DNA from 4 places in the Nonomuraea sp. NPDC048882 genome. Region 3 is predicted to be linked to each of the others. Evidence: riboswitches for the same ligand, from Rfam matches in the RefSeq annotation. Region 3 holds a riboswitch; each other region holds the start of a gene.
What was found. Region 3 has a riboswitch for cyclic di-AMP ahead of AB0C27_RS25535 (hypothetical protein). Riboswitches for the same ligand answer to the same signal wherever they lie in the genome.

Region 1 (7,246 bases), on a different contig from region 3:
GCGTGCGCGCCTGGCCATGGAGCTCGCCTCCCACTGATCGGGTACAGGGTGATCGGGTACGGCATGAGTTCCCAACGTCTCTCCCCACGCCGACCAGCGCAAGCATCCCCGGCGAACTAACATTCCCCAACAATTCCGTGTCATAATTTGGTGGAATCTGTTGGAAGGAGCGGGCGTGCTCGCACAGCAGCGTCAGCAGGCGATTCTCGAACGCGTGCGCAGCCACGGCGGCGTCCGGGTGGCCGACCTCGTACGCGAGCTCGGCGTCTCCGACATGACGATCCGCCGCGACCTGGAGGTGCTCGCCGAGCGCGGGCTGCTGGAGAAGGTGCACGGCGGCGCGACCGCGCTCGGCCCCGGGTCGACCGAGGAGCCGGGCTTCACCGCCAAGTCCGCCCGCCAGCAGCAGGAGAAGGAGGCCATCGCGCGGCAGGCGGCGGGGCTGGTCCGGCCTGGCACGGCCGTGGCGCTGTCGGCGGGGACGACCACGTGGGCGCTGGCCCATCATCTGATCGGCGTGCCCGACCTGACCGTGATCACCAATTCGATCCCGGTCGCGGAGGTCTTCCACCGCAACCCGCGCACCGACCGCACCGTGGTGCTGACCGGCGGGATGCGCACGCCGTCCGACGCGCTGGTGGGGCCGGTCGCGGTGGCGGCGATCCGCCGTCTGCACGTCGACACGCTCTTCCTCGGCGTGCACGGGATGAGCGTGCGGGCCGGGTTCACCACGCCCAACCTGCTGGAGTCGGAGACCGACAGAGAGCTCGTGACGGCCGCGACCAGGCTGGTCGTCCCGGCCGACCACACGAAGTGGAACACGGTCGGCATCAGCACCATCGCCGAGCTGAGCGAGGCCCACGTGGTCATCAGCGACGCGGGGCTGCCCGAGGACGCACGCACCGACCTGGCCGAAAGGGCCGGGCAATTGATCATCGCGGAGGGCTCGCAGTGAAGCGCACCATCACCCATCTGGCCGACGGCCGGGAGCTGATCTACTTCGACCGGCGGGACGACGCCGACAGGAGCGCGATCGACCGGCGGACGCTCGACCCCCGGCCGGTGGCCTCAGAGCTGCGCTACGACCCGCTGACCGAGGAGTGGATCGCGGTCGCGGGGCACCGGCAGACGCGTACGTTCCTGCCGACCGGCGGCACGTCGGAGTGCCCGCTGTGCCCGTCGTCGGACGAGCGGTCGACGGAGATCCCGGCCTACGACTACGACGTGGTGGTGTTCGAGAACCGCTTTCCCTCTTTCTCCACAAATTTCGGGACTTATCAGGAGGTGGGCGGGCTGAGTGAGGTCCGTCCGGGCGTGGGGAGGTGTGAGGTGGTGTGCTTCACCTCCGACCACTCCTCCTCCTTCTCCAGGCTCTCCGACGCCCAGGTGGAGCTGGTCATGGAGGCGTGGGCCGACCGTACGGCCGAGCTCTCCGGGATCGAGGGCGTGGAGCAGGTCTTCTGCTTCGAGAACCGGGGCGAGGAGATCGGCATCACGCTCGCCCATCCGCACGGCCAGATCTACGCCTACCCGTACGTCACGCCCAAGACCAAGCTGCAGCTCGGCGCGGCTGCCCGCCATCGGGGGCCGGGCAACCTGTTCGCCGACGTGCTGGCCACCGAGCGGGCGGCGGGGACGCGGGTGGTGGCCGCCAACGAGTTGTGGACGGCGTTCGTGCCGGCCGCCGCGCGCTGGCCGTTCGAGGTGCACGTGTATCCGCACCGGCAGGTGCCGGACCTGGCGGCGCTCACGGAGGAGGAGCGGGCGGCGTTCGCCCCCCTCTACACCTCGGTGCTGCGGGCCTTCGACGGGCTGTTCGGCGTGGTGATGCCGTACATCTCGGCCTGGCATCAGGCGCCCGTACGCCAGGACAGGGAGCTGGCCTACCTGCACCTGGAGCTGTTCAGCATCCGGCGGGCGCCGAACAAGCTGAAGTTCCTGGCCGGCTCGGAGTCGGCGATGGGCGCCTTCGTTAACGACGTGCTGCCGGAGGAGGCGGCGCGCATGCTTCGATCACAAGTAGATCACTAATTGATTTCCACTTAAGGTCGCATGACTCGGGATCTACCACTAATATCCCCATAAGCACCGGCCATAACAGCCGTCGCTTGCCTAATCCCGGGCGCGTGGCCCGGGAGCCGGGGACCCGAAACCGCACCTGGGGTGAATCCGCTTCTGTGGTAGGGCGCACTCCCATGCCCGAACCCGTCAGCTAACCCGGCCGGCAGAGGGAGAGGAACACCTACGTGGCGGCTTCGTCCCCCGCGACTCTTGCCATCGGTCTGATCACCGCCGCCGCCGTCGCCGTCCTTCCGGCGATACCGGCGTCCGCGGCCCCCAAACCCTCGGAGGCGAAGCTCCGGGCGCAGCTCAAACAGCTCAACACCAAGGTCGACAAGCTCATCGAGAAGTACAACCTCAAGCGCGTCGAGCTGGCCAAGGCCCAGCAGGCCGCCGAGGCGGCCAAGGCCAGGCTGGCCACCGCCGAGCAGGCGCTGGCCACGGCCGAGCAGCGGGTCGCCGAGATCGCCCGCCTGCGTTACCAGAACGCCGATCCTTCGCTCCCCTTCCTCATGACCCCCGAGCGCGGCAGCAGCGCCGCCCTGCTCGAACAGCTGACGGCTGAGCAGCAGGCGGTCGTGCAGAGCGTGGCCAAGGCCAAGGACGACAAGGAGAAGGCCAGCAAGGAGGCCGCCGCCCTGACGACCAGGATCAAGGCCGACGCGGCCGAGGTGGACAGTCAGCGCGACGACGCCGAGAAGGTCATCGACGACATCGAGGACAAGCTCAAGGACCTGGTGCCGTTCGCGACGGGCCGCAACTCCGACGGTTCGTGGGCACCGCAGCTGCCGTCAGGCCCCGACCACATCACCCCGCGGACACGGCTGATGAAGGCCCAGGTGGCCAAGAACTTCGCGCTGCCGTTCTCCGTGGGCTGCTTCCGCGCGGGCGCGAGCGGCGAGCACCCGCTGGGCCGGGCCTGCGACTTCATGATGAGCACGGGCGGCTCGATGCCGTCGGCGGCCAACAACGTCCTCGGCGACCGGCTGGCGGACTGGGCGCTGGCGAACAAGGGCAAGCTGGGCGTCAAGTACGTGATCTGGAAGCAGCGGATCAACCACGGGTCGGGCTGGCGGACGATGTCGAACCGCGGCAGCATCACCGAGAACCACTTCGACCACGTGCACATCTCGATGAACTGACGCCGAGAAAGCCGAACGGGGCCCCTGCCGAGGAGACGGCACGGGCCCCGCGTCATGTTCAGGGGGCGTCAGTTGGTCAGCGTGAGCGGGTTGACCAGGTCGGCGTAGACGAGCAGACCTGCCATGATCATCATCACGATCGCGAGCGCGTACGTCAGCGGCAGCACCTTGGCGATGTCGACGTAGGCCGGCTCCGGCCGCTTCATGACCTTGGCGTACGCCCGCTTGATGCCCTCCCACAGGCCCCCGGCGACGTGACCGCCGTCGAGCGGCAGCAGCGGGATGAGGTTGAACATGCCGATCGCCAGGTTGAAGCCGGCCAGCAGGTTGACGAAGATGGCGATCTTCTTCTCGGTGGACAGGTCGGAGGCGAGGATCTCGCCGCCCATGCGGCCCGCGCCGACCACGCCCACCGGGCCCTCGGGGTCGCGCTCGTCGCCGGAGAAGGCCGCGTGCCAGACGCCGACCATCTTCTCCGGCAGGTTGAGCAGCGAGCCCGCCACCCGGGCGGTCAGCTCGCCCATGTAGCCGACGACCTGGCCGAGGCTCTGCTTCTCCATGACCTCGGTGGGCAGCACGCCGAGGAAGCCGACGTTCTTGTCGATCTTCTCGGGGTCTTCGAGGTTGGGCCGGTCCTGCGCGATGAGCGTGACGCTGAGCGTCATCGGCTTGCCGTCGCGCTCGATGCCGAGCTGCACCGGGCCGGGGCCGTGGGAGCGGATCAGGCGGGTGGCGTCGTCCCAGGAGCCGATCTTCTGGCCGTCGAAGGAGACCATGCGGTCACCGGGCTTCATGCCGGCCTGGGCGGCGGGCGTCAGCTTGTCGCCGGGCGCGCACTGGGCGCGCTGCTCGGAGATCGGGATCACACAGGTGTGGGTCTCGGGCGAGACGACCGGGGCCCAGGCGGGCAGGCCGATGCCGACCAGCAGGATGCTGAAGAAGACGAACGCGAGCACGAAGTTCATGGCCGGGCCGCCGGACATGATGATGACCTTCTGCCACCACTTCTTGCGGTAGAAGACGCGGTCTTCGTCGCCCGGCCGCACCTCTTCCTGCGCGGCGTCGCGGGCCGACTCGATCAGGCCCTGCCAAGGGCCTGTGGCGGTGCTCCTGAGCTTGCCCGGCTCGTCGCCGGGGCGCGGCGGGAGCATGCCGATCATGCGGATGTAGCCGCCGAACGGGATCCACTTGATGCCGTATTCGGTCTCGCCCTTGCGCCGCGACCACGCCGTGGAGCCGAAACCCACCATGTACTGGGTCACCCTCACGCCGAAGATCTTGGCCGGCACCAGGTGGCCGAGCTCGTGCAGCGCGATGGAGACCATCAGCCCGAGGAGGAAGAGGATGATCCCCACGACGTAGAGCCAGTTCATCGAGGTGTGCTCCCGGCAGACGACAGGACAGACGAAGGGTCCGACAGCCCCAGAGTAGTCGAACTCGTCACACCGTACGGCTTACCGGTTCCGACGGGCATTGACAGTGCGCGATCAAGCGATCACGCTGGGAGACGACGGAGGGGGACGTCTTGATCCGCATACTGATCGCCGAGCACCTGCCCTTGGTGCGCCGTGGCCTGCTCGTCACCCTGGCGGCCGAGCCTGGCCTGCGGGTCGTCGCCGAGGCCGGGCACGCTCGGGAGGTGGTGAGCGCGGCGCGGGCCGCCGCGGCCGACGTGGCCGTGGTCGATCTCGACCTGCCCGGGGAGCCCGCGGCGGCGGATTCGCTGGCCGAGCAGGTGCCGGGGTGCGGGGTGCTGCTGCTGTCGGCCGCGCCCAATCCCGCGCAGGTGCGTGAGGCCCTGGCCGGCGCCGCATTGGGCTTCATGAGCCTGTGTGTGCCGCCTGAGCGGCTGGCCGAGGGCATCCGGCAGGTGGCGGCCGGGCGGCGGGCCATCGAGGCCGAGCTCGCCGTGGCCGCCCTCCAGTGCGCGACCAACCCGCTGACCCGGCGGGAGCTCGACGTGCTGCGGGCCGCCGCGGGCGGGGCTCGTTCGACGGAGATCGCCGACGAGCTGTTCCTGTCGGTGGGGACCGTACGCAATCATCTGTCGCGCATCATGTGCAAGACGGGAGCACGAAACCGGCTCGACGCGGTACGCATCGCCAGCGACTCCGGCTGGCTGTAGACGGGAGCTCAAGCCTGTGACGGGACCCGGTGGAGCCGCGCCGCTCCGCCGGGACCCGAACACGTAGAGCCTGCCAGCCGCACGCACCCGCTGCCAGTGAACGCCGTCACGACCGCACCGTGTAAAAGGTCATGGGTCGGCGGCTCAGGGACGCCAGATGAGCACCAGCGCGCAGTCGTCGTTGTGCCCCGAGGCCATGGCGTTGACCAGCGCCCTGGCGCCGTCGCGGAAGCCCGAGGGCAGCAGCCGCTCGGCCTCGCCGAGCAGCCGGTCGAGCCCGGCGTCGATGTCGCGCCCGGGCTGCTCGATCAGCCCGTCGGTGTAGAGCAGCAGCGCGTCGCCCCGGCGCAGGGTGCCGCTGTCGGGCTCGCAGTGCAGGTCGGGCACCACGCCGAGCACCACGCCCTTGGCCGTGGCGACCTGCCAGTTGCCCGTGCCCGCGTCGAACTTGACCACCGGCGGATGCCCGGCCGAGGTGATCGTGTAGTCGCCGGTGTCGAGGTCGAGGCGTACGTGCACCGCGGTCACGAAGCCCTCGTCGCCGCGCTGCCTGTGCAGGTAGGCGTTGCACGCGGGCAAAAAGTCCTCGACCGAGCCGAGCAGCCCGCCGAACGTGCCGGACAGCAGCAGCGCTCTCGTGCCCGCGTCGACGCCCTTGCCCGAGACGTCGACCAGCGCGATCTCGACGGAGTTGCCGTCGCGCATGGAGACCAGGAAGTCGCCGCCGAACGACGAGCCGCCCGCCTGCTTGAGCACGACCTTGCCGCCCCAGTCCTTCGGCAGCTGGGGCAGCTCGCCCTGGCTCCTGAGCCGGTCGCGCAGCTCCAGCAGCATCGCGTCGCCGCGCAGCCCCTGCACGCCCAGCTTGCCCCTGGTGCGGGCCATCAGCACGGCGAGCACGGTGGTGAACACGATCGTCACGGTGAGCCCGAGACCGACCCGGCCCGCGCCCAGGTTGACCGCGATGTAGCCGAGCGCCGCCCCCACCCCGACGAGCAGCTTCACCAGGCTGCCCAGCCGGAGCTGGAGCCCGCCGATGAGGGTGACCAGGATGAGCAGGGCGGGCGAGAACCACTCGGTCGAGACCTCGGCCGCGAGGACCCCGATGACGAGCGCGAGCACGATCAGGGTGATGAGCAGGTTGCGGTCGCGGGCCAGCAGCACCCTCCGGACGAACCGGACGACAGGCACCAGGAAGGGCACCCGTATCAGGGCCGCACGGACCCGTGGCGGGATCAGCGGCGCTGGTCGGGAACTCATGATGCGCCTGACTGTATCGGTCTGACCCGTGTTTGGGCAGCCCACTTGACCAACGCCTTGATCATTAAGCACGGATATTGGGTGGCCGTCCCCCTTTGCCCGCTCCTACCTTGGACGGATGACGTATCCGATCCGTCCGATTGACGAGTCAGAGTGGCCGGCCTACACCCGGGTGCTCGAGGAGGGGTTCGGCTGGACGCCACACCCCGCACAGACCGAGCGGTGGAAGGCCGAGACCGAGTTCGACCGTACGCTGGCCGTCTTCGACGGCGATCAGATCGTCGGTGTCACCGGCATCTACAGCTTCACGATGACCGTTCCCGGCGAACAGCTGCCCGTGGCGGGGGTGACCGCGGTCAGCGTGCTTCCCTCGCATCGCCGCCGCGGCGTGCTGTCCTCGATGATGCGCAGGCAGCTCGACGACATCCGGGCGCGCGGCGAGTTCGTGGCCGCCCTCTACGCCTCCGAGTCGCTCATCTACGGCCGGTACGGCTACGGCAGGGCCTCCAGCGAGCTGTTCTTCCAGATCGACACCCATAAGTCGGCGTTCGTCCCCGGCGCCCCTTCCGACCCGTCGCTCAGGCTCAGGGTGGTCAAGCCCGCCGACGTACGGTCCGAGCTGGAGAAACTGTTCGCCTCCGTCGTCCCGCGGCGCCCC
Region 2 (7,246 bases), on a different contig from region 3:
GACGACCCCGACGAGGTGACGGTCGTCGCCACCGGCGGGCACGCGGCGCTGGTCGTGGGCGAGTCACGTTCGATCGACGTGCACGAGCCGTGGCTGACCCTCATCGGGCTGCGGCTCGTCTACCATCGCAACACCGCCTGAGCTCCGGCACACGACGAGCGGCCCCCCGCTCGGGTGGGGGGCCGCTCGCGCTTTCACCCGTCACTCGCTCTCGGCGGTGTAGATGTACTGCCAGTGGCCGCACTTGACGGGGAAGTTGCTGTGGGGGCCGATCTGGCAGACCTTCGCCCGCAGGCTGAAGACGTCGTGCTCCTGGAACTGGAACCACTTCGAGCCCGGGTAGCCGCAGTACTTCTTGTAGTAGACCGGCGACCAGTCGTGGTCGAAGTCGCTGGCCTCGAACTTCACGAACGCGCACTTGCCGCCGGCGCGGTAGGTGCGGTTGTCCAGGTCCCAAAGCCGGCCTCTGACCGTGACCTCGTTGGACTCGCCGTCGTGGTCCCAGTCGACGCCCACCCAGCCCTGCGCCTTGGCCTTGAAGTGCTTGGCGTAGACGGGGCCCCAGTACTCGGAGTGGTCGTCGGGCGTGCTCGCGTAGGCGGCGGCGGGAAGCGCCAGGGCCAGAGCGCTGGTCGCGGCGACGGCGGCGAGGCCGGTCGCGATCTTCTTGAACATCTCGTCTCCTTGAGCTCCCCTCGGGCCGGCTCTTTGCCGGCACCCCCCTTCGAGCTCGTGAGACATTGATAGGCGCGGGGCCTTGCAGAAAGTCTGCAGCAGACCGACGAGCCCTTGCAGTTCGCCATATCCCCTACCCTTTGATGTTGTGAGCGACGAACTTCCCGAGCAGATGCGCATCCGGAGGGAGAAGCTCGACCGCCTTCGCAGCGAGGGCGTCGATCCTTACCCGGTGAACTTCCCACGTACGGCGACCAACGCCGAGGTCAGGGAGAAATACGAGGGCCTTGAGCCCGACACCGCGACCGGCGACCGGGTCGCCGTCGCGGGGCGCGTCATGCTCAACCGTGTGGGCGGCAAGCTCTGCTTCGCCACGCTTCGCGACGGCAGCGCCGACCTCCAGGTGATGATCTCGCTCGACAAGGTCGGCGAGGAGTCCCTGGCCGCCTGGAAGCGTGACGTCGACCTGGGCGACCACGTGGGCGTCAGCGGCGAGGTCATCACCTCGCGCAGGGGCGAGCTGTCGATCCTGGCCGAGAGCTGGCAGATCACCTCCAAGTGCCTGCGCCCGCTGCCGGAGAAGCACGTCGGCCTCACCGACCCCGAGGCGCGGGTGCGTCAGCGCTACGTCGACCTCATCGTCAACGACGAGGCCAGGACGATGGCGCGGGTACGCAGCGCCACGGTGCGCGCGGTGCGCGACTTCTGGCACGAAGAGGGCTATCTGGAGGTCGAGACGCCGATGCTGCAGCCGATCCACGGCGGCGCGACGGCCCGGCCGTTCAAGACCCACATCAACGCCTACGACATGGAGCTCTACCTTCGCATCGCGATCGAGCTCTACCTCAAGCGGCTCGTGGTGGGCGGCATCGAGAAGGTCTTCGAGATCAACCGCAACTTCCGCAACGAAGGCGCCGACTCGACGCACAACCCCGAGTTCACCATGATCGAGGCGTACGGCACCTACCTCGACTACAACGACATGGCCGACCTCACCCAGCGGATGTACCAGAAGGCCGTGGTGGCCGCCCTGGACACCACGGTGGTCGTCCACGACGGCAAGGAGATCGACCTCGGCCTGCCCGAGTGGCCGCGCATCACCCTCTACGGCGCGGTGTCGCAGGCCGTGGGCGAGGAGATCACCACCTCCACCACCCTGGAGGAGCTGCGCAAGCTGGCCGACCGGCGCGAGATCCACTGGGACCCGAAGTGGGGCTCGGGCAAGATCGTGCAGGAGCTGTTCGAGGCGCTGGTCGAGCACACGCTGGTCCAGCCCACGTTCGTGATGGACTATCCGCTGGAGACGTCCCCGCTGGCCCGCAACCACCGCGACGACCCGCTGCTGACCGAGAAGTGGGACCTGATCGGCTTCGGCACCGAGCTGGGCACCGCCTACTCCGAGCTCAACGACCCGATCGAGCAGCGGCGCCGGCTGGTGGAGCAGTCGCTGCTGGCGGCCGGGGGCGACCCCGAGGCCATGCAGGTCGACGAGGACTTCTTGCAGGCGCTCGAATACGCCATGCCGCCCACAGGGGGCATGGGCGCCGGCATCGACCGGATGATCATGGCGTTCACCGGCAGGAACATTCGCGAGACGATCCTGTTCCCGCTGGTCAAGCCCACCCACTGAGTCACGGTCACCCGGCGCGGCCCCGTCGGGCCGCGCCGGGCCTTGCCCGGGATCGAACCGGCCCCGCCCGGGTGCGCACCGGTCCCGCCCCGGTGCGCCGGGGTGCGCCTGGCCTCAGCCGTCGCCGATGAGGCCGACTCGGGCTCTCAGCTCCCGCACTCTCCTCACGGCGTAGTCGTGAAACTCCCTTCCGGCCCGCCCGGTTCCCGGCCCGAGCGCCGCTGTAAGCATCGGGTCAAGGCGCGCGCCAGGATCTCACTACGGCCGCGGCTCCGTTCGTGATCCTCCGCAGGCGCTCCGAGCGGTTCGCTGATCGTCGTGTCCGGAAGTGGCCACGCCGGAGCGGACCCGAGAGCGGGCTCGCCGGGCGGAGCGGCGAGCAGGTCGCCGGTGATCACCTCCAGGCGCGGGCTCGGACGCCGGCACCTGCGGAAAGTGACGCCCTGATCGCCAGGGCGCGTGGCCAGGTGCGCTCCTGCCGGTCCGTCCGTACGAGCGGCCCGGCCTGCTGACCTGGGCCTGTGCCGGCCATGGGCGCGGTGCCGCGACCGCAGCGCGGATCGCGGAGCGGCAGGGTGCGGAGGACGTGCGTGGTGGCTGCGAGTGATCAGACGCGCGTGCGGAACAAAGCGGTCCAGGCGCGAAGACCGCGATGACGGGGATAAGGATCACGCAGAAATTCGCCGTCGAATGGATCAAAACCCAGCACGTCCACCGCGTTCGTCATTGCGGATCCGGCCTGCGCGGAAGGCTCGATGACTTCGCGTATCGCCCGACGATCATTAGCGACATATCGCGAGTGCGTCATATATATCGGATCATGTCAATAGCGCTCGTCAAGAGCTCGGATTGTCATGCTTGACGACCTTTCCAGGATGCGTTTAACGTCTGCGAGGAGCGACTTCGGCCCACTTGAGAGGCCCAAGTTCAGCTGTTGGGGGGGAGGGCTCCCGATGGATGTGCTCACTGAAGGCGTCGAGCTGAGTCATGCCGATCTTGCGTTGCTGTCGGAGCTGGCCAAGGGAGTCACGGTTGACCGGGTGGGAAGACGTCTGGACATCAGCGGTCGTACCGTACGTCGGCGATTGCGCGGCATCTGCGACCGCATCGGCGTGGCCACGGCGATCGAGGCCGTGGCCTGGGCGGCCCGCCGCCAGCTGATCTAGCGGCGGGCACGTCTGGCGACAGCGCCGGCGAGCCGTGGGCAGGGGCTCAGTCGGCGATGCGTACGGCGCCGGCGAACGGCCGGTTGGCGATCGAGGCGATGCGCACCACGTCACCGGTCCGCGGCGCGTGCACCATCATGCCGCCGCCGAGATAGATGCCGACGTGGTGCAGGTCGCTGTAGAAGAACACCAGGTCGCCCGGCCGCATCTGCTCGCGCGGGATGTGCCGGCCCGCCGTCCACTGGCTGCCGGTGTAGTGGGGCAGTGAGATGCCCACCCTCTGGTAGGCGGCCATGACCAGACCGGAGCAGTCGAAGGAGCTCGGCCCCTCGGCGCCCCAGACGTACGGCTTGAGCTGCTGTGTGAGCGCCCAGCGCGCGGCCTGGGCGGCCTTGCCGGCGCCGACGATCGGCAGGTCGACGCGGGTCGCGCGGGTGCCGGGCCGCCCGGCCTCGCCCAGCGCCCGGCTGAACAGGTTGCTCTCGACCTTGGTGACCAGCTTGGTGATCTTGTCGCGCTTGCCGCCCAGCTCGTTGACGAGCTGCTCGACCTCGTCGATGCGCGCCTTGGCGCCGGCCCTGGCCCGCTCGGCGGCCGCCCTGGCCTTGGTGACCTGGTTGACCGCCTCGCCCTGCTGCTGCTCCAGCACGTACGTGGTGGCGGCGCGGTCGAGGAAGGTGTCGGGGTCCTTGGAGGTGGTGAACGCCAGCACCCGGCCCAGGCCGCCCGTGATGTAGGCGTTCTCGGCGAGCATGGCGGCCTTGGCCCGCTTGGCGGCGAGATCGGCCTCACTGGTGGCCAGGGTCTTCTTCGCGGCCTCTGCGGCCTTCTTGGCGGTCTTGAGCTTCTCCCGCTGGCCGTTGTACTGCTCGCTCAGCGTCTCGATCTCGGTGTGCATCTTCTCGACCCGCTTGGCCAGCTCCTTGAGCGAGGGCTTGGGATCGGCGGACGCCGAGGCGACGGGGATCGCGAGGAGGACCGCGGCGATCGTGAGACTCACCACACCGAAGCGGTGTGGCCGCCGAGGTCGTTCCGGAGGGCGGGCGTGCTTGCCCGCCGTCTTCCCCCCACCGTCGTGCGTGCGCTTCACCAACGAGCTCCTCTCATGGACGCCTACCGGGTTAGCTGACGGGTTCGGGCCGGAGCAGCCCTACCGAACGATTCGGATTCACCCCAGTGGTGACGATGGGGGTCGTCACCGGCGGGTCCCCGGCTTCCCTCACGGGAATTGGGCGTGTCCCTCACGTTGTGACACGTGGGGGACATCGTCGCAGGACACTAATGCACTCCGGGTTCGTGCTCAACCAGAACTGCCGAGTCTGTAGAGGTTTCACAACCGAAGGGTCACAAGGTGATCTCGTGGTCACTCGTACAGAAGCGACTTTATGTCCCCTTTGCCCTTGCTTCCGCCGCAGCCGCGAGGTCGGCGCCAGGGACGCGCCCATATGACCGGGTCATGTAACAGGATGGGCCGGGACATGGCAGTTAGGGCCGAGCCGTAATGACATCTGTACTCTGGAGAGCCATGGAGCAGGTGGCCGAACTGACGATGCCCGAGACCGCGGTGGTGGTCCGGCGTGCCCGCACGCCGGATGTGCGCACGGTCAGGAGGCTAGTGGACACCTACGCGGGCGCGGGCCCGCGGCTCCTGGAGAAGGCCACAGTGACCCTGTACGAAGACGTGCAGGAGTTCTGGGTGGCCGAGCGGGGCGGGCAGGTAGTCGGCTGCGGCGCGCTCCACGTGCTGTGGGAGGACCTCGCGGAGGTCCGCACCGTGGCCGTGGATCCCGAGTGCCGGGGCATGGGCGTCGGCCATCGGATCGTCTCGGCGCTGATACAGCAGGCGACGGATCTGGGTCTGCGGCGTGTATTCTGTCTAACTTTTGAGGTCGATTTCTTCGCGAGACTCGGGTTCCGCCCGATACAGGGCACCCCCGTCTCACCCGAGGTGTACGCCGAACTTCTCGCCTCCTACGACGAGGGCGTGGCGGAGTTCCTCGACCTGGAACACGTCAAACCGAACACCCTGGGCAACACCCGCATGCTGCTCCATCTGACATCGGGTGACGCGGACCTTGACCAGATGGAAAGGTGATTGTTGATACCTATGTCGATACGTTGGGCAGCACAGGCATGTGTCCTGACACGTGCCACATGCGCACTCGAAGCGAGGTGACACGGTGAGCACCGGACAGCCGCCGTATCCACAGGACGACTCCGGAGAAAACTCTGCCCCCGGCACCCCTTACGGGCAGCAGAACTCGGGCCGCCACCCCGGCGAGCCCGACCCCGACGTCACTGTGGTCGGCTACCGGGCGGACGACGCCTATGGGCAGCAGCCCCAGTACGGCCAGCAGCAGGGCTACGGACAGCAGCAGCAGTCCCAGCCCGGCTACGGCCAGCAGGGCTACGGCCAGCAGCAGCAATACGGCCAGCAGCCCCAGTACGGTCAGCAGCAGGGCTACGGACAGCAGCAGCAGTCCCAGCCCGGCTACGGCCAGCAGGGCTATGGCCAGCAGGACTACGGTCAGCAGCAGCAGTCTCAGCCTGACTACGGTCAGCAGGCTCAGTACGGGCAGCAGGGCTACGGCCAGCAGCCTCAGTCGGGTCAGCAGCCGCAGTACGGTCAGCAGCCTCAGTCGGGTCAGCAGCCGCAGTACGGTCAGCAGCAGCAGTCGCAGCCGGGCTATGGCCAGCAGGACTACGGTCAGCAGCAGGGCTACGGACAGCAGCAGCAGTCTCAGCCTGACTACGGTCAGCAGGCTCAGTACGGGCAGCAGGGCTACGGCCAGCAGCCTCAGTCGGGTCAGCAGCCCCAGTACGGTCAGCAGCAGCAGTCGCAGCCCGGCTACGGCCAGCAGGACTACGGTCAGCAGCAGGGTTACGGCCAGCAGCAGCAGTCCCAGCCCGGCTACGGCCAGCAGGGCTACGACCAGCAGCAGGCTTACGGCCAGCAGGGCTACGGGCAGCAGCAGCAGTCGCAACCCGGTTACGGCCAGCAGGGCTATGATCAGCAGCAGGCCTACGGTCAGCAGCAGGGTTACGGGCAGCAGCAGCAGTACGGGCAGGGGGGCTACGGCCAGCAGCCCGGTTACGGGCAGGCCTACGGCCAGCCGGTCGGCGTCCAGCCGCCCGGCGCGCCGGCTCCGCTGGCGGAGTGGTGGCAGCGGTTGGTGGCGAGGATCATCGACATCGTCATCCTCTACATCATCAACATCGTCATCGGCGTGATCTTCGGCCTCTTCCTCGTCGCCAGCTACTCCTCCCAGACGGGCGCGAGCAGTGGCCTCCTCACCTCCTCGGTGGTGGGGATCCTGACGAGCGTGATCGTGACGGCGCTGTGGGTGGTCTACGACTTCTTCCTGCTGAAGTCGAAGGGCCAGACCGTCGGCAAGATGGTGATGGGCATCAAGGTCGTCCCGATCGGGCAGATGATGCCGCCCGGTGGCCTGCCCACCGACATGGCGCTCAAGCGCGCCGGCGTGACGTGGGGCGGTTGGATCCTCAACGTGGTCCCGTTCGTCGGCTGGCTGGTCGGCTGGGCCGTGGTGGCGCTCAACGGCGCCTCGCAGCTGTGGGACAAGCCGTTGCAGCAGACCTTCGCGGACAAGTTCGCGAAGACCGTGGTGGTGAAGATCAAGTAGGTCTTCTCTCCGCAAAACCAGGGGCCGGCTTCGCGCCGGCCCCTATGTTTTGGGCGTGGGGCCGTACACAATGAGGTCCCTACGCCGAGACGCGAGGTGGGAGTTATGGCCGGGACCGCGCCGCGCCCGGA
Region 3 (7,246 bases):
CGGAGTCGCTGCTGCTGTCGGCGCTGGGCGGGCTCGGCGGCATCCTGCTGGGGACGGCGGTGACGATGGGGTACGCCCTCTACAGCGGCTGGCCCTCGGTCATACCGGCCTGGGCCACGCTCGGCGGCCTGGCCGCGACCCTGGCCATCGGCGCCGTCGCGGGGCTCTACCCGGCGGTCCGCGCCTCCCGCCTCTCCCCGACGGAGGCGCTGTCCACCCCGTGACCCGGCCCCGGGCGTCAGCCGGTCGCGTAGCAGATCGTCTTGCCCACCACTTGGACGCCCGGCCGGTCGCCGGACAACACGGTCAGCTCGAACGTCACCCGGGTCAGGGGGTCACGCAACAACGACACCTGGTGGGCCTCGTCGCGCAGGTCGAGATCGTCGACGACCTCGGCGTACCCCATGGCCCGAAGCCGCCGCAGCAGCCCGGCCGGCGCGTCCTCGGCGTCGGTCTCCGCCTGGAAGAAGTGCCGGGTCTGGCCGGGGACGCAGGTGTCGTCGTCGGCCCGCCGCACCGCCGACAGCCGCAGCTCCGCCGCGCCGAGCAGGTCGCCGGCGTCGGAGTCGAGCCGCCGGGAGGCCTCCGCCAGCGTGGACAGTTCGGACGGGGCCGCGCACGCCGTCATCGCCGCGAGACAGAAGAGCACCGCGGACAGGGCGTGACGGCGGGTGCGCACGCGATGATCTTAGCCAAGATCACCGATTGCTAACGGCCCAATCACGAAAAGCGCAGCCACCGCACCAGGGCCGCCGGGCCGCCGGGCCGGCGGCCGGCCGCGAGCACCGGGGCAGGACCGCTGCTACGCCACTAGGGCCGCCAGCGTCGCAGGTCCGTCTCCTTCTCGTACGCCTGCGGATCCGGATAGCTCACCAGCTCCACGGTCGAGCCCCAGGGCGTGCGGCAGTGGACGAACCGGTTGCGCTCGCCCGCCTCGGGCCCCGGCAGCGGCACCGGCTCCGACAGCGGACTCCCGCCCGCCTCGGTCACCAGCCGCAGCGCCTCGTCCACGTCGTCCACGTACACGGCGACGTGCTGCCAGCCCAGATCGCACGGCAGCGCCGCCTCCCCCTGGCGGGGCCCGCTGAACTCGAACAGCTCGATCCCCGGCCCGTTCGGCAGCCGCAGCATGCGCACCGCCACCTCGGCCGTCCCCTGGGGCACGCCGAGCCGTCGTTCCGTGCCCCAGCCGCCCTTGGGGCCGTCCGAGCGCGGAAGGGTGTCGTAGAGGACCTCGGCGCCGAAGGCGCGGGCGAAGAACTCGGTCGCCGCGTCGAGATCGGGCACGGTCACTCCGACGTGGTCGATGCCGCGTGCGGTCATGCGCCACCTCCTGTCCTGGCCAGCGCGTCGAGCTTGCGTTCGATGCGATCGAGCCGGGCGCGCAACTCGTCGATGTCGCCGCGCTCGGCGTTCTCCTCCTCGGGGCGCAGCCGGACGAGCACCGCGCCGCCGGGCTCCAGGCGCACGAGCCGGGTGTCGGCCACGCTCGTACCGCCCCTGAGCTGGATCGTCACGTCCAGATCGGACTGGCGCAGGCCCAGCCGCCGCAGCGCGCGGTGCAGGTACTGCCCGTCGCGCGCCAGCACGACCGGGCCGCCCTCCACGAGCTTGCCGGCCATCGGCACGGCGGCGGCCAGCCGCACCACCACCGCGTTGACCGCCATCAGGATCACCACCCCGGCCAGGCCGCCGGCCAGCGAGTTGTCCGGGCCGATGATCGCGTTCTGGACGACGTTGCTCATCAGCAGCATGACCACGAAGTCGAAGTTGTTGAGCTGGGCGATGCCGCGCTTGCCGCCGATCCGCAGCAACGCGGCCACGGCGAGATAGACGACGACGGTCCTGATGGCCTTGTCGGCGAGCGAGACACCTGTGTGAAACAGGTCGTCTGTCATAGACGCCCCCGGAGCCTCCCGATCGGCCCCAGTTCGTCCACGCACCGCCCCAGCCCGAGCGCCACGGCCTCCAGCGGGTGCTCGGCCCGGCGTACCGGCATGCACAGCGTCTCGCGCAGCCGCCGGCCGAGCCCGCGCAGCAGCGCACCCCCGCCGACCAGCACCGCGCCGCGCACCCCGAGGTCGGCGGTCAGCTCGGCCGGGCAGCGCTCGACCGTCTCCATTGCCGTCCGCACGATCGACTCGACCGGCTGCGCGGTCGCCTCGAAGATCCGCTCCACGGGCAGCGTCAGCTCGCGCTCACGCCCGGTGTCGGGGTCGCGGGCGTGCACCATGATCTCCCGGTCCCCGCCGCCCGCGCGGCGCTTGGCCGACTCGGCCTCGGGCTCGTCGAGCAGCAGCCCGTGCTCGCGCTCGACGAAGCGGGCGATGGCCCGGTTGACGGCCTGCCCCCCGTACGGCACAGAACCGGCCGCCACCACCGACTCCCCGGACAGTACGGCGATCCGCGCCGCGTCCCGGCCGATGTCGATCACCATGTGCCCGGTGCAGTCGTCCAGCTCCATCCCGGCCCCCAGCGCGGCGGCCAGGGCGTGCGGGACGAGCTGCACCGTCCGCGCCTCCGCCTCGTAGGCGATGTCACGCAGCGCCGCCCGGTCGATCGGGGTGGAGTCGGCGGGCAGCGCCATGACCACGCGCGGGCGGGCGTACGGATGCCAGTGCACCTTGCGCAGGAAGTGCCGGATCATGCGCCGGGCCAGCTCGGTGTCGGCGGGCAGCCCGCCGCTGACCGGCCAGCACGTACGCCCGCCCCCGCCCAGTGCGGCGGCTTCCACGCCGTACCCGATGACCTTGCCCGTCCGGCCGTCACACATGACGGCGGAGGGCTCGTCGAGCACGATGCCCTTGCGCCTGGCGTAGATCCGCGTGCTCGCGGCTCCCAGATCCATTGCGAGGTCACGACCGAGGAGTCTCATTGGCGTATCCCTTTCCTGGACCGCTCCAAAGCAACACCAGGAACGCAAAGGAACCCCTTTACCCTGAAACCGTGCTCGCCTACGACCGCGAAGCGCCGGGGCCATGATCGCGCTGGTGGCGCCGCCGAACAGGCGGCTGCGGCCGCCTCCCGTGCCGCAGGGCAAGGTCGAGGCCGGTTTCGCGTCGTAAGCGGTGTCATGCGAAGCTGTCAGTGTCCCCAACACCTTGGAGGTCCTCATGGCGGATACACCGGAGCCGGAAGTCAGCGAAACTCCCGAGGACGAGATGAAGCGCAAGTTCCGTGAGGCACTGGAGCGCAAGCGCAGCCAGGCCGCGGGCTCGGGCGCGGGTGGCAGGGGCGTCGACCCTTCGAAGATCCACGGGGCGCACGGTCCGGCTGCGAGTAAGAGATCGTTCAGGCGCAAGAGCGGCGGCTGAGGCTGAGAAATCCGAGGGGGTACGGCATGCCCGTGCCCCCTTCTTCATTCCCGGACGAAGGTAGATCTTTCGACCTGTTCGTGGCGAAACGTTTGCGTATGTCCGTTTCCATAGTTAGAGTAACGGCCATTACCAGCCGGTGACCTAGTCCTTACCCAAAGAGACTGCCGACTGGCGCCGAATCCCGAACCCAGGGAACCGGGGACCCACCTCATGGGGTGAATCCGGCCACACGCCGGTAGGGCATCTCCACGCCCGAACCCGTCAGCTAACCCGGTAGGCGTGATGGAGAGGACCGATCACCCCATGCATCAGCGTGTCACACCCCCGGACCGCGTGCCGGCCGCCTACTAGAGCGGCCCCCTTCTCCAAAGGCTCGTCATTTTGCGCATCGCGTAGCGACGTCAGGTGAATTTTCCGCTACGCGCCATTCCCCCATGGGCGCAAACTCCCTTGTCCCCTCGCGAAGGGTTTACCTTTTCATGTCTGCCCGTTCTGGCCTGCGTTCCCTCACCCTCCTTACCGCAATCGCCATCGGCACGCTGACCATCGCCGGCCCGGCCGCTCACGCCGCCACCGGCACGGACGAGAAGGTCCTGCTCAAGGGCTCCACCACGGCCTCGTACTTCTGGGACGACGCCTCGGGCCGCGCCGGCGACACCGGCCTGCCCGCCAGTGGCAAGCCCATGCAGAAGGGGCTGGCCGCCAGCCCCAGCTGGCCCCTCATGACCGAGGGGTACGTGATGTATAAGGGCAAGAAGATGCCCTTCTTCGTGGGCGACCGCGGCCCCGGTGAGCCCTCCAACCGCGGCATCATGCTCGACCTCGACGCCAAGACGTTCGCCGAGCTGACCGGCGGCCGGTTCAACTCCAGCACACTGGGCGTGGACGGCGTCGGCGGCCAGGGCCACATCGAGATCGACTACGTCATCACCAAGTGGGGCGACGGCCTGGGCAAGAAGAACTACCCGGTCCCGTTCTCGACCCGCGCGTGGGCCGAGCGTGACCGCAACCCGGCCACCCCGCCGCAGGACGAGGCCCAGAGCTGACGCAGGACGTCCGCCTTTGCAGAGTCAAGACCAGAATGTCATTCTGGTCTTCGTGACCAACCGCGCAGCCGCGAACGGCATCGACATCGCCTACGAGAGCTTCGGCTCACCGCAGGGCCGGCCCCTGCTCCTCATCATGGGCCTCGGCGCCCAGCTGATCCAATGGGACGAAGGGCTCTGTGAGCTCCTCGCGGAGCAGGGGCACCACGTCGTCCGGTACGACAACCGCGACGTGGGGCTGTCCACCCACTTCCACGACGCGGGCGTACCGGCGGCGGGATCGCCCGCCCCCTACCTGCTGGACGACATGGCCGACGACGCCGCGGCCCTCATGGACGTGCTCGGCTGGCCGTCCGCCCACGTGGTGGGGGCCTCGATGGGCGGCATGATCGCCCAGGCGCTGACCATCCGCCACCCCGAGCGGGTGCTGACCCTCACCTCGATCATGTCCACCCCCGCCCCGTCCGTCGCCCCTCCCACCGAGGCCGCCTCCGCGGCGCTCATGGGTCGCCCGCCCGCCGACCGCGAGTCGGCGCTGGAGCAGGCGGTGGAGCGGTGGGCGGTCATCGGCTCGCCCGGCTACGAGCTGGACCGCGAGCGGATCATGGAGATGGCCGGGCGTTCCTTCGACCGCAGCTTCGACCCGGCGGGCACGGCCAGGCAGTTCGCCGCCATCATGGCGTCGGGCGACCGTACGGAGGGGCTGAAGGGGGTGCGCGTGCCGACGCTGGTGCTGCACGGCGAGGCCGACCCGCTCGTCCCCGTGGCCGGCGGCCGGGCGACGGCGGCGGCCGTCCCGGGAGCGCGGCTGGTGACCTACCCCGGCATGGGGCACGACCTGCCGCGCGAGCTCTGGCCCGCCTTCACCGCCGAGATCACCAAACTGACCTCCGCCTGAGGCGGCGAGCGGTGGCCCGCGCCGCGCGCGCGGGCCACGGCGCTGTCAGATCTCCAGCTTCTCCTCGATGCCCCGCAACTGGTGCCGGGCCAGCGCCAGGTTGGCGCGCGATCGGTCGAGCGCGAGGTAGAGGAACAGCCCCTTGCCGCCGCGCCCGGTGATCGGGCGGATGATGTGGTACTGGGTGCTCAGCGAGATCAGGATGTCCTCGATGCTCTCCTTGAGCCCGAGCGAGTCCATCGTGCGGAGTTTGGCCTTGACCACCTCGGTGTTGCCGGCCGCGGCGATCTGGAGGTCGAGGTCCTTGGAGCCGCCGAGCGTGCCCAGCGCCATGCCGCTGCCGTGATCGACGATGGCCGCGCCGATCGTGCCGTCGATGCTCATCATCTCTTTGAGAGAGACGTCAATTCCGGCCATGCTTCTTCCTCTCTTGTCTCTGAACGGGTTCCGCTCAGTGCTTGCGTGCTGCGACGGCGGCCACCGCGGCGGCCGTCTTCCTGCCCTCCAGCCGCAGCAGCCCGACGTTCGCGCCGGGTCCGGCCAGGACCGTGAGGACGATGGTGGGGCCGGCGGCGTAGAAGGCCACGAAGCCGGCGGTGCCGGAGATGAGCGTCTCCTCCAGGGCCCCCTGGCCGGTGATGACCAGCATCCGCCTGCTCATCGCGAGCAGCGCCGCCGACAGCGCCGCGATCTGCTCGGCGGTACGGCTCTCCAGGTCGCAGGCGATCGGCAGGCCGTCCACCGTGCAGGCGACGCTGCCGGCCACGTCCGGCGTACGTCCGCGGAGGAGCGTCATCTCCTCCAGCACCTCTTGTCGTAGCTCCACCGGTGGCCTCCTCCTGAGTGAGGGGAACCTCACGACAGCTCCTCCAGCGCCTTCTTCAGCCGCATCAGCAGCGCCAGATCGGTCGGATCGCCCGTGACGGGCGGCCCCAGCGGCTGGGGGGCCGCCCCGGGATCGTGCGGCGGTCTCCCCGCCGCCGCGTGCTGGCCGCGTTTGGGCAGGCCGGCGGGCTCCGGCTCGGCGAGCAGGCCCGAGGCGGCCAGCCTCCTGACGGCCAGCAGCACCGGGTATGCCGGCCGCCCGATCTGCTTGGCCAGCTCCAGCGGCGTCGCCTTGTGATCGGCCCGGACGACGACCTCCCACTGCACCCGGCTCAGCGTCACGCCCTGCCCGGGCAGCCGCGCCAGCGGGCGTACCGGAAGCGTGTCCACCTCGGCCGACGGCCAGATCTGGGCCAGGTGCGCCCGCCGCCGCGCGCACTCGCGCACCAGCCCCGAGACGTCGAAGAACCACTGCCCGCCCAGCCAGTGCCGCTCGCCCGGCCGGAACTTCGGCCGCGCCCCGCTGACCGGCAGCAGGAAGAAGGCCGCGTCCAGCACCCCGCCGAGCACCGCGTACTGCAGTTCGCCCGCCGTGAGTGGCCCCTCCTCGATCAGCCGCGCGCAGCCGCCGTCGTCCCGCAGCCGGCGCAGCGCCGCCTCGCTCATCAGGCCCCTGGCGGCCAGCAGCCGCTCGACGCTGGGCGCCTGGGCGCACTCCATGTACGTCACGCGCCCGTCCGCGAGGAAGATCGTGCCGCTCCGGCCGACCCGGAGCGCACCCGTGGAGCGCTCGCGGGCCAGGCCGGCCAGGAGGGTGTCCAGCCTGGTCATGGGTCACTTCGTCGTCAGGGCGCTGGAGATGTTCTGCAGGCGGTGCCTGGCCAGGGCCAAGTTGGAACGTTCCCGGTCCAGGCGTACGTAGATGACCAGCGGCCCCTCGAACACGGTCTCCAGCAGCCGCAGCAGATGGTGACCCTTGTCCGTGGTGACGAGCATGTCGTCGATGCGCACGACGTCGCCGGGGCACGTGCGGGCCAGCCCGTCGGTGGTCGCCCGCAGCGCCTCGGTGAGCGCCGCCGCCGACCGGTCGGCGTCCACCCCGGACGCGCTGCTGAAGGCCACCGCCATCCCGCTGGTGTGGTCGACCAGCATGGCGTCCA
Region 4 (7,246 bases), on a different contig from region 3:
CCGCCGGCGCGGACGATCGCGGGGCTGGTGCGCGACTGCCCGATCTCGGTCTACTCCGACGGGCTGATGAGCTACGGCCCGACGCGCGATCCGCTGCCCGCCGAGATCTTCCGGCGCATCGACCGGCTGATCCACCTGGACCTGGTGCCGGGGCTCGAACCGCTGCTGCTCAGCGAGTACGGCGTCGCCCCCGAGATCCTGCCCGGCGAGCGCTTCCTGTCAGTCGTGCGCGAAGTGTCGGAGATTTCGGAAATATCCGGAGTGTCCGGGCCGGCGATGATCCTCGGCCAGTACCTGTCGGCGCTGGACCTCCTCACGCCCGAGGAGGAGGCCGGCCTGCACGAGACCATGCTCAAGGCCCTGGTCGCGCGCGGCCACACCGACGTCGTCTTCAAGCCGCACCCGGCCGCCGGCCGCCGCCACGCCCAGTTACTGCGGGCCGCCGCGAAACCGCTGGACGTGCGGCTGACGGTGGCCCAGGAGAGCGTGCCGGCCGAGGTGTGCTTCGCCGCGCTGCGGCCCGAGCTGGTCGTGGGCTGCTTCTCCACGGGGCTGGTGACGGCCTGGCGCTACTTCGGGCTGCCGGTGGCCTCGTACGGGACCGAAACGGTGCTGCGGCGGCTGACCCCGTACGAGAACAGCAACCGGATCCCGGCCACCATCGTGGACGCCCTGCTGCCCAGGCTGTCGGCCGAGGGCCACATCGAGCGGCCGCCCGAGCCGGACCTGCCCACGCTGCTGCGCGCGGTGGGCTACTGCATGCAGGCCGACGCCTACCCCGACCTGCGGCCCGACGGCATCGCGTTCGATCCGCGCTACTTCAAGCGCAGGCGGCTGGAGATGCTGGGCCTCGCCGACGCGGCCAGGCCCAGCGCGTTCACCAGGATCCGCAGGAAGCTCAGGTCAGCGCTTTGAGGCCGTCGCTCTGGCGTACGGCTCAGGTCAGCGCTTTGAGGTAGCGGCGCATCCGGCGCTTGGCCCGGTAGCCGGCCCGCAACATCTTCGGGGGCACCTCCACCCGGAGCCGGGCCCGGCGCCGGGCCGCCGCGTGCCCGGGGCCGTCGAGCAGCGACCTGGCGGGCGTCCGCGGCCCGGCGACCAGCCCGGCCAGCAGCCCCGTCCAGGAGTCACGCTCGGCCGGATGGAAGTAGTTGGCCGCGCACCAGGCGGGCGAGGCCGCGCGGAAGTCGCCCTTGGCCAGCTCCTCCATCGTGCCCAGCAGGTCGCTGCCCTCGAACACCAGGTTGATCATCTCGGCGCTCACGCCGAAGTCGCGCAGCACCAGCGACGGCACGCCCATGGCGATGGCCTCCAGCGCCGCCGTCGAGCTCACCGTGACGAACCCGGCCGCCCGTTCCAGTTGCTCCTGCATGGACCCGGCGGCGAACGTCAGCCGGCCCGGCTCGCCCATCTCCCGCCACAGCCGCTGGTAGTGGTGGCGCTCGTTGTGCGTCTGCCGCTCGCCCTCCAGCGCGCGCAGCTTGACCACCACGTCGAGGTCGGGCCGGTGTTCGGCCAGCTCGGCCAGCGACAGCAGGATCCGCTCGCGCCGCTCCCGCTCGCGCGGCACCTTGGCCTGGGTGGCGAACACCACCCGGTTCCCGCTGCCCGTGCCCGCCTCGGGACGCAGGAACGGCAGCCGGGCCAGCCCCACCGCCCCTCCCCCGCCGAGCCGGCCGGCGATCGCGGCGAACTCGGCCACCTCCCGCTCGCTGTGCACCACGAACAGGTCACAGCCGCTGCGGAACAGCCACGCCTTCTCGGTGGCGGGCACCGAGATGCCGGGCAGACCGCTGACGAACACCGGCCGCGGGCGCAGCCCGCCGAGCACCTCGGCCACCAGCACGTCGACCACCGGGCCCGTACAGGCGACGAGGATCACGTCGGGCCTGGTGCGCTCGGCCAGCCGCCGCACGGAGCGCGCCGACAACACCGGCGGCCGCCCGCCGCCCTGCCCCTCGTCCGGCCCCTCGTCCGGCCCCTCGTCCGGCCCGCCTCCCCGCCTGCCGCTCCGCCCCTCGCCCCGCGTGCCGCGCACGGCCGCGGCGATCTGCTCGGGCGAGGGCGCGATCGGCGTGCGCACCACGACCAGCTCCGTCACGCAGCCCTCGGGCAGGTCACCGAGCAGGCAGGCCGCCCATTTCAGATACGAGTCGGAGTCGGCGACCGCCAGCACTCTCAACCGGACACTCCTGTCAAATGCGAGCGCAGGGCGGGAGCCGCCCTGCTGGTCCACCAGTCATCGGGTACGTCCACGGGCTCGACGGCGACGCCGCGCGGGCTGAGCAGCACCCGCAGCGAAGTGATCGCGGTCGAGGGCAGGCTGAGCACGCGCTGGCCGGGGTCCAGGCCGCGCAGCGTCAGCTCGGCCGGCGCGCCGGCGTCGTGGACGGTGATGCCGGGACGCTCCCGGATCAGCGCGACGTCCACGGGGTCCTCGCGGCGGTGCGGGTAGTAGGCCAGGGGCTCGCGGGTGGCCAGGTCGGTCAGCCAGCGCAGGTAGTGGTCGCGGTGCACGAGGCCGTTGCGGACCAGCGAGGTGCCGAGCACGACCGTGCGCTCGGCCGGTCCTTCGGCGCTCGGCGGCTGGGCACGCAGCCAGGCGAAGTCGTGGCGCACGAGATCGACACCGGCGCGGCGGACGGCCGCTTCGAGCCGTTCGTCCACGGGCAGCGCGGTGAACACCGCCACCTCGCTCAGCCGCAGCCGCACCGCGGCGGCCAGCCCGAGCAGGGCGCGCACATTCGTGGAACGGGCGCGGGCGCGCAGCAGCGGCCGGTGCGGGCCCGCCGCCAGCAGCTCCAGCAGCCGCAGCGTGGCCAGGCCGTCATCCACGATGACGATGCGGCCAGGGCCGGAGGCGAGCCAGCGCAGTTGCACCCGTCCGGAGAAGGCGTCCCCGACCGCCTGCACGCGTCTCGGCATGCGCTCGCGCGGCTCGGCCAGTTCGAGGCCGTCGGGCAGCCCCAGCGCGCGCAGCTCACGCCGCGTGGCCTTCAGCGGCCGCAGGCCCGCGCGGGGCACGACGGCCGTCGCGGGGCCGAGCAGCCCGGCGTGGTGGGCCTCGACGGCGCACAGCATCTGGAGCGGGGACTCCACCCAGGCCGACGCCTGTTCGACCACTCCTTGCCCTCCCAGCGGGGTGATGGGCCGTTCACGACCGCTTCAAGCTAGCCCCACCGCCTTAAGCCCGCAGGAACGCGGTATGAACAATGGAGAGTATGAACTCGCTCTTGCTCAACACGGACGGCGTGCAGATCCCGCAGCTCGGGTACGGCGTCTTCCAGGTGCCGGCCGACGAGGCCGAGCAGGCGGTCGCCATCGCGCTCCAGACCGGCTACCGCCACATCGACACGGCCGCCGCCTACGGCAACGAGGAAGGAGTGGGCCGGGCCGTCCGCGCGAGCGGGCTGCCGCGCGAGAAGGTGTTCGTCACCACCAAGCTGTGGAACGGCGACCACGACCGCGCCGAGGCCGCCTTCGACGAGAGCCTGACCCGGCTGGGGCTCGATCACATCGACCTCTACCTCATCCACTGGCCGGTGCCGCGGCAGGACAAGTACGTCCAGGCGTGGAAGGCTCTGGAGCGGATCTACCGCGACGGGCGCGTCAGGGCCATCGGCGTGTCGAACTTCACCGTCGCCACGCTCACCCGGCTCATGGACGAGACCGACATCACGCCGGCCATCAATCAGATCGAGCTGCACCCGTACCTGCAGCAGCGGGAGCTGCGCGCCTTCCACGAGGCCAACGGCATCCTCACGGAGGCGTGGAGCCCGCTCGGGCAGGGCAAGGGGCTGCTCACCGATCCGGCGCTGACGATGCTGTCGGACAAGTGCGGCAGGACGCCGGCGCAGATCGTGCTGCGGTGGCACCTGCAGCTCGGAAACGTGGTCATCCCGAAGTCGGTCACGCCGGCGCGGATCAAGGAGAACATCGACGTGTTCGACTTCATTCTCGACCCGGAGACGATGGCGGCCATCGGGGCGATGAACAGGGGGCAGCGCATCGGGCCGGATCCTGACACGTTCAACGTGGCGTGACGGGCGGTTCACCGCCTTTGTGACGGGAGAGGTTTTCGGGGTGTCCCGATTTATCCCCACATAACCATATTTTTACCTTTCCTGTACGATCTGCGGCGTGCGAGAATTCACCTGGGGAATAGCGGCGACCGGCGGCATCGCGCGTACGGTGGGGGCGGCCATAGCCGCCGAACCGGGCATGCGGGTGGGCGCCGTCGGCTCACGAGATCTGGCCAGAGCGCAGGCTCTGGCCTCGACGCTGGAGGCGGAGTCGGCCTACGGCTCCTACGAGCAACTGTGCGCCGATCCGGCGATCGACGCCGTCTACGTGGCCACCCCGCACGCCCAGCACCTCCAGGTGGCCGAGGCCGCCATCGCCGCCGGTAAGGCCGTGCTCTGCGAGAAGCCGCTGGCGGCCACCGTGGACGACGCCGAGAAGATGGTGCGGCTGGCGCGCGAGGCGGGCGTGTTCCTGATGGAAGCGATGTGGATGCGGTTCAACCCCCTCATCCAGCAGATCGCGGCCGATCCGCGCTTCGGCGAGCTCCGCTCGGTGCAGGCCACCTTCGGCTTCGCCGCCCCGTACGATCCCGCGCATCGCCTGTGGGCGCCGGAGCTGGGCGGCGGCGCCCTGCTCGACCTGGGGATCTACCCGTTCAGCCTGGCTCAGCTGCTCCTCGGCACGCCCTCGGGCCTGAGCTTCACCGGCTCCCTGGCCCCGACCGGGGTGGACGCGGAGGCGGCCGGCACGTTGCTCTACCCCGGCGGACGGCACGCTCTCGTGGCGGCCTCGTTGCTGGGGAATTACCCGAACATGGCCAGTGTTGTGGGTACTCAGATGCGGGCGGACATCCCGGCGCCGTTCTGGGCGCCGAAGCGGATCCTCCTCACCGGGCCCTCCATGGAGCCGGAAGAGCACGTTCTCGATCCGGCGGACAACGGATACGCCGGGGAGCTTCGCGAAGTCCGTGCCGCCACGGCCGAAGGCAGGACCGAATCCTCGATCATGCCGCTTGACGAATCCCTTGCCATGATGGGACTTCTGGCCGACGCGCGCAGACAACTCACCTGACTGCGCTTTATGGATTTGTAATCCTCTTGCCTCATGTATTACCTTATGAGGCACCTTGAGGCATACGCCCGGTTTGTCCGGCTATGTCTGACCATCGCACGAAAGATCACAGGATCGTCCTGTGACCGCTGAATCCGTCTTCGTACGGAACCGGGGACCCATGTCCTTGGGGTGAATCGGCACTCCGGTGCCGTAGGGCAGCTTCCACGCCCGAACCCGTCAGCTAACCCGGTAAGCGGCATGGAAGCAAGGAGTAACCCCCTCGATGGCCAAGTACCGTCTTACTGCTGCGCCCAAAACCGGCATCACCCGCGCCCTCCTGGGCGGAGCCATCCTGGCCTCCGCCCTCGGCGCCCCTCTCGCGGCCAACGCCGACACCGCGACCGGAGTAGCCGCGGCCACCGCCGCCAGGCACCCGGACTCCGCCACCGCCGCCCACAAGGCCGGTGACAGGAGCGAAGAGACCAAGGTCAACGTCACGGCCGACCAGGTCCTGTCCGTGGCCAAGGCCCAGATCGGCACCTCCGAGAACGCCTCCGGCGGCGGCACCAAGTACCAGCAGTGGTACGCCAACTCGAAGCGCGCCGCCGAAACCGTGGCCCGCGACGGCGGCAACCGCAACGCGTACCTGAACGCCGCCTGGTGCTCGATGTTCGTCTCCTGGGTCGGCGAGCAGACCGGCGCCCGCCCGCAGGTCGGCTGGGATGCCTACACCGTCGCCCACGCCAAGTGGTTCCGGGCCAACCACCGCTTCGGCGACGTCGCCAAGCCCGGCGCCGTGGTCTTCTTCTCCTGGAAGGGCGGCAAGTCCCTCAGCGACATCCAGCACGTCGGCTTCGTCCTGAAGGACAACCAGAACGGCACCATCTCCACGATCGAAGGCAACACCGGCAACGGCCGGGTCGAGGAGCGCGTCCGTCCGAAGTCGCAGGTCGTCGGCTACGGCTACCCGGACTACGCCGCCTGACAAACCCACCCACGAGCGCGCGCCCCACGAGGGGGCGCGCGCTCGCGCCTTTCCGGAGGTACGGGCCCCGCTCGGGGGGCTCCCGGGGAAAACTGCAAGGCCTTCCCCAAGGGGGCGCTTCGCGCCACGAGACTCCAGACAGCGCTCCCCAAGGGGGCTGCCGCCCCCTTTCGATCCCCCAAACCCCCCGCTCGCTCCGCTCGCCGTCGAACCCCCGGCCCTGGTTACCGGACACGTTCGAGCGTCGTCAGAGGGCGGTTCGCGAGCGAGCGTTCTCTCAGTAAAGATGGACCAACAATCGGCCCATACACGCGAGGCGGTATCAACGAACGCCCGTGACCAGCACCTACGCAGCCATGTCCATCCGCGACGCACGCTTCACAGCCACGCCTATCCACCCTGCACGATCCGCCCCGCCGGCGTTCCGTAGTACCAATGCCGCCCAGCCGGAGCGAGAGGTACGCCACCGCGAGCCTCGATCCGTCGAGCCGCCTCCACGACGCAGCGCAGGAGCACCTGCCGCCGATCCTCGCTGAAATCGTCCAGCAGGACCGCGGAACTGCTGCCGGCCAACGCGTGCGTGCGGAGATCCTGCTCCAACTCCGGCCACCACGAGGGCCGAAGGTCCACCGGCTCCTCCGCCCCGACTCGGGCGGCTTCGATGAAGAGAACCGCGAGCGCCACGTCATAAGCCCAGAACATCGCGTCACCGGAGATCACCGGCACTGTCTCGCTCAACAGGACTCCTCCGCAGCCAATCGCTCCCAGCGCACATCATGACCCGAAGACGCGTATGGGGACGCCGCTGCACCGGACACAGCGAGACCCGGATAGGACCGGTCGAACCGATCACGTCCGCCGTACGTCATCAAGGCATGATGATGCGTGTGCTCGCGGCGTTCTCCATCGCGACAGTCCTGTTCCTGGTCACCGCCGGTCCGGTGACCGCCGCTTCGGGCTGCTCGTGTGCGATGCTCACGCCACGACAACAGGTCAGCGCGGCGACGGCCGTCTTCTCCGCTACCGTCACGGACGTCCGCGTGGGCGAATCGATGCTGAACGGCGGCTCCGTCACCGCCAGCCTCCGTGCCGACCACGTCTACAAGGGCGCGCCGACCGCCGAGTTCGAGGTCTTCACCAAGGCGCAGGGGCCGGCCTGCGGGTACAAGTTCGTGGAAGGCGCTC

Region 1: it holds a riboswitch for cyclic di-AMP, as region 3 does, so the genes downstream of both, AB0C27_RS41085 (hypothetical protein) here and AB0C27_RS25535 (hypothetical protein) in region 3, are expected to answer to the same signal.
Region 2: it holds a riboswitch for cyclic di-AMP, as region 3 does, so the genes downstream of both, AB0C27_RS54065 (C40 family peptidase) here and AB0C27_RS25535 (hypothetical protein) in region 3, are expected to answer to the same signal.
Region 4: it holds a riboswitch for cyclic di-AMP, as region 3 does, so the genes downstream of both, AB0C27_RS10865 (CHAP domain-containing protein) here and AB0C27_RS25535 (hypothetical protein) in region 3, are expected to answer to the same signal.

What each region holds. Positions count from the first base shown of each region.
Region 1 is NZ_JBEZGB010000014.1:271,427-278,672, reverse strand. Features, by position in the region: gene AB0C27_RS41095 (DeoR/GlpR family DNA-binding transcription regulator) at 176-955, shown strand; gene galT (galactose-1-phosphate uridylyltransferase) at 952-2,031, shown strand; cyclic di-AMP (ydaO/yuaA leader) riboswitch at 2,100-2,241, shown strand; gene AB0C27_RS41085 (hypothetical protein) at 2,247-3,203, shown strand; gene AB0C27_RS41080 (site-2 protease family protein) at 3,272-4,576, opposite strand; gene AB0C27_RS41075 (response regulator transcription factor) at 4,729-5,328, shown strand; gene AB0C27_RS41070 (PP2C family protein-serine/threonine phosphatase) at 5,473-6,588, opposite strand; gene AB0C27_RS41065 (GNAT family N-acetyltransferase) at 6,707-7,246, shown strand, end outside.
Region 2 is NZ_JBEZGB010000034.1:4,502-11,747, reverse strand. Features, by position in the region: gene AB0C27_RS54085 (type III pantothenate kinase) at 1-141, shown strand, start outside; gene AB0C27_RS54080 (hypothetical protein) at 202-675, opposite strand; gene lysX (bifunctional lysylphosphatidylglycerol synthetase/lysine--tRNA ligase LysX) at 824-2,305, shown strand; gene AB0C27_RS54070 (LuxR C-terminal-related transcriptional regulator) at 3,259-3,471, shown strand; gene AB0C27_RS54065 (C40 family peptidase) at 3,518-4,471, opposite strand; cyclic di-AMP (ydaO/yuaA leader) riboswitch at 4,567-4,716, opposite strand; gene AB0C27_RS54060 (amino-acid N-acetyltransferase) at 4,997-5,566, shown strand; gene AB0C27_RS54055 (hypothetical protein) at 5,577-6,455, opposite strand; gene AB0C27_RS54050 (RDD family protein) at 6,621-7,115, shown strand; gene AB0C27_RS54045 (RDD family protein) at 7,221-7,246, shown strand, end outside.
Region 3 is NZ_JBEZGB010000007.1:156,059-163,304, reverse strand. Features, by position in the region: gene AB0C27_RS25565 (ABC transporter permease) at 1-224, shown strand, start outside; gene AB0C27_RS25560 (hypothetical protein) at 239-679, opposite strand; gene AB0C27_RS25555 (VOC family protein) at 811-1,323, opposite strand; gene AB0C27_RS25550 (YetF domain-containing protein) at 1,320-1,898, opposite strand; gene AB0C27_RS25545 (rod shape-determining protein) at 1,895-2,875, opposite strand; gene AB0C27_RS25540 (DUF5302 domain-containing protein) at 3,114-3,314, shown strand; cyclic di-AMP (ydaO/yuaA leader) riboswitch at 3,480-3,612, shown strand; gene AB0C27_RS25535 (hypothetical protein) at 3,797-4,363, shown strand; gene AB0C27_RS25530 (alpha/beta fold hydrolase) at 4,416-5,261, shown strand; gene AB0C27_RS25525 (hypothetical protein) at 5,307-5,678, opposite strand; gene AB0C27_RS25520 (roadblock/LC7 domain-containing protein) at 5,713-6,087, opposite strand; gene AB0C27_RS25515 (hypothetical protein) at 6,117-6,917, opposite strand; gene AB0C27_RS25510 (roadblock/LC7 domain-containing protein) at 6,921-7,246, opposite strand, start outside.
Region 4 is NZ_JBEZGB010000003.1:162,848-170,093, reverse strand. Features, by position in the region: gene AB0C27_RS10890 (polysialyltransferase family glycosyltransferase) at 1-915, shown strand, start outside; gene AB0C27_RS10885 (DUF6716 putative glycosyltransferase) at 938-2,176, opposite strand; gene AB0C27_RS10880 (hypothetical protein) at 2,179-3,123, opposite strand; gene AB0C27_RS10875 (aldo/keto reductase) at 3,222-4,043, shown strand; gene AB0C27_RS10870 (Gfo/Idh/MocA family oxidoreductase) at 4,141-5,094, shown strand; cyclic di-AMP (ydaO/yuaA leader) riboswitch at 5,211-5,347, shown strand; gene AB0C27_RS10865 (CHAP domain-containing protein) at 5,360-6,061, shown strand; gene AB0C27_RS10860 (hypothetical protein) at 6,452-6,799, opposite strand; gene AB0C27_RS10855 (hypothetical protein) at 6,937-7,246, shown strand, end outside.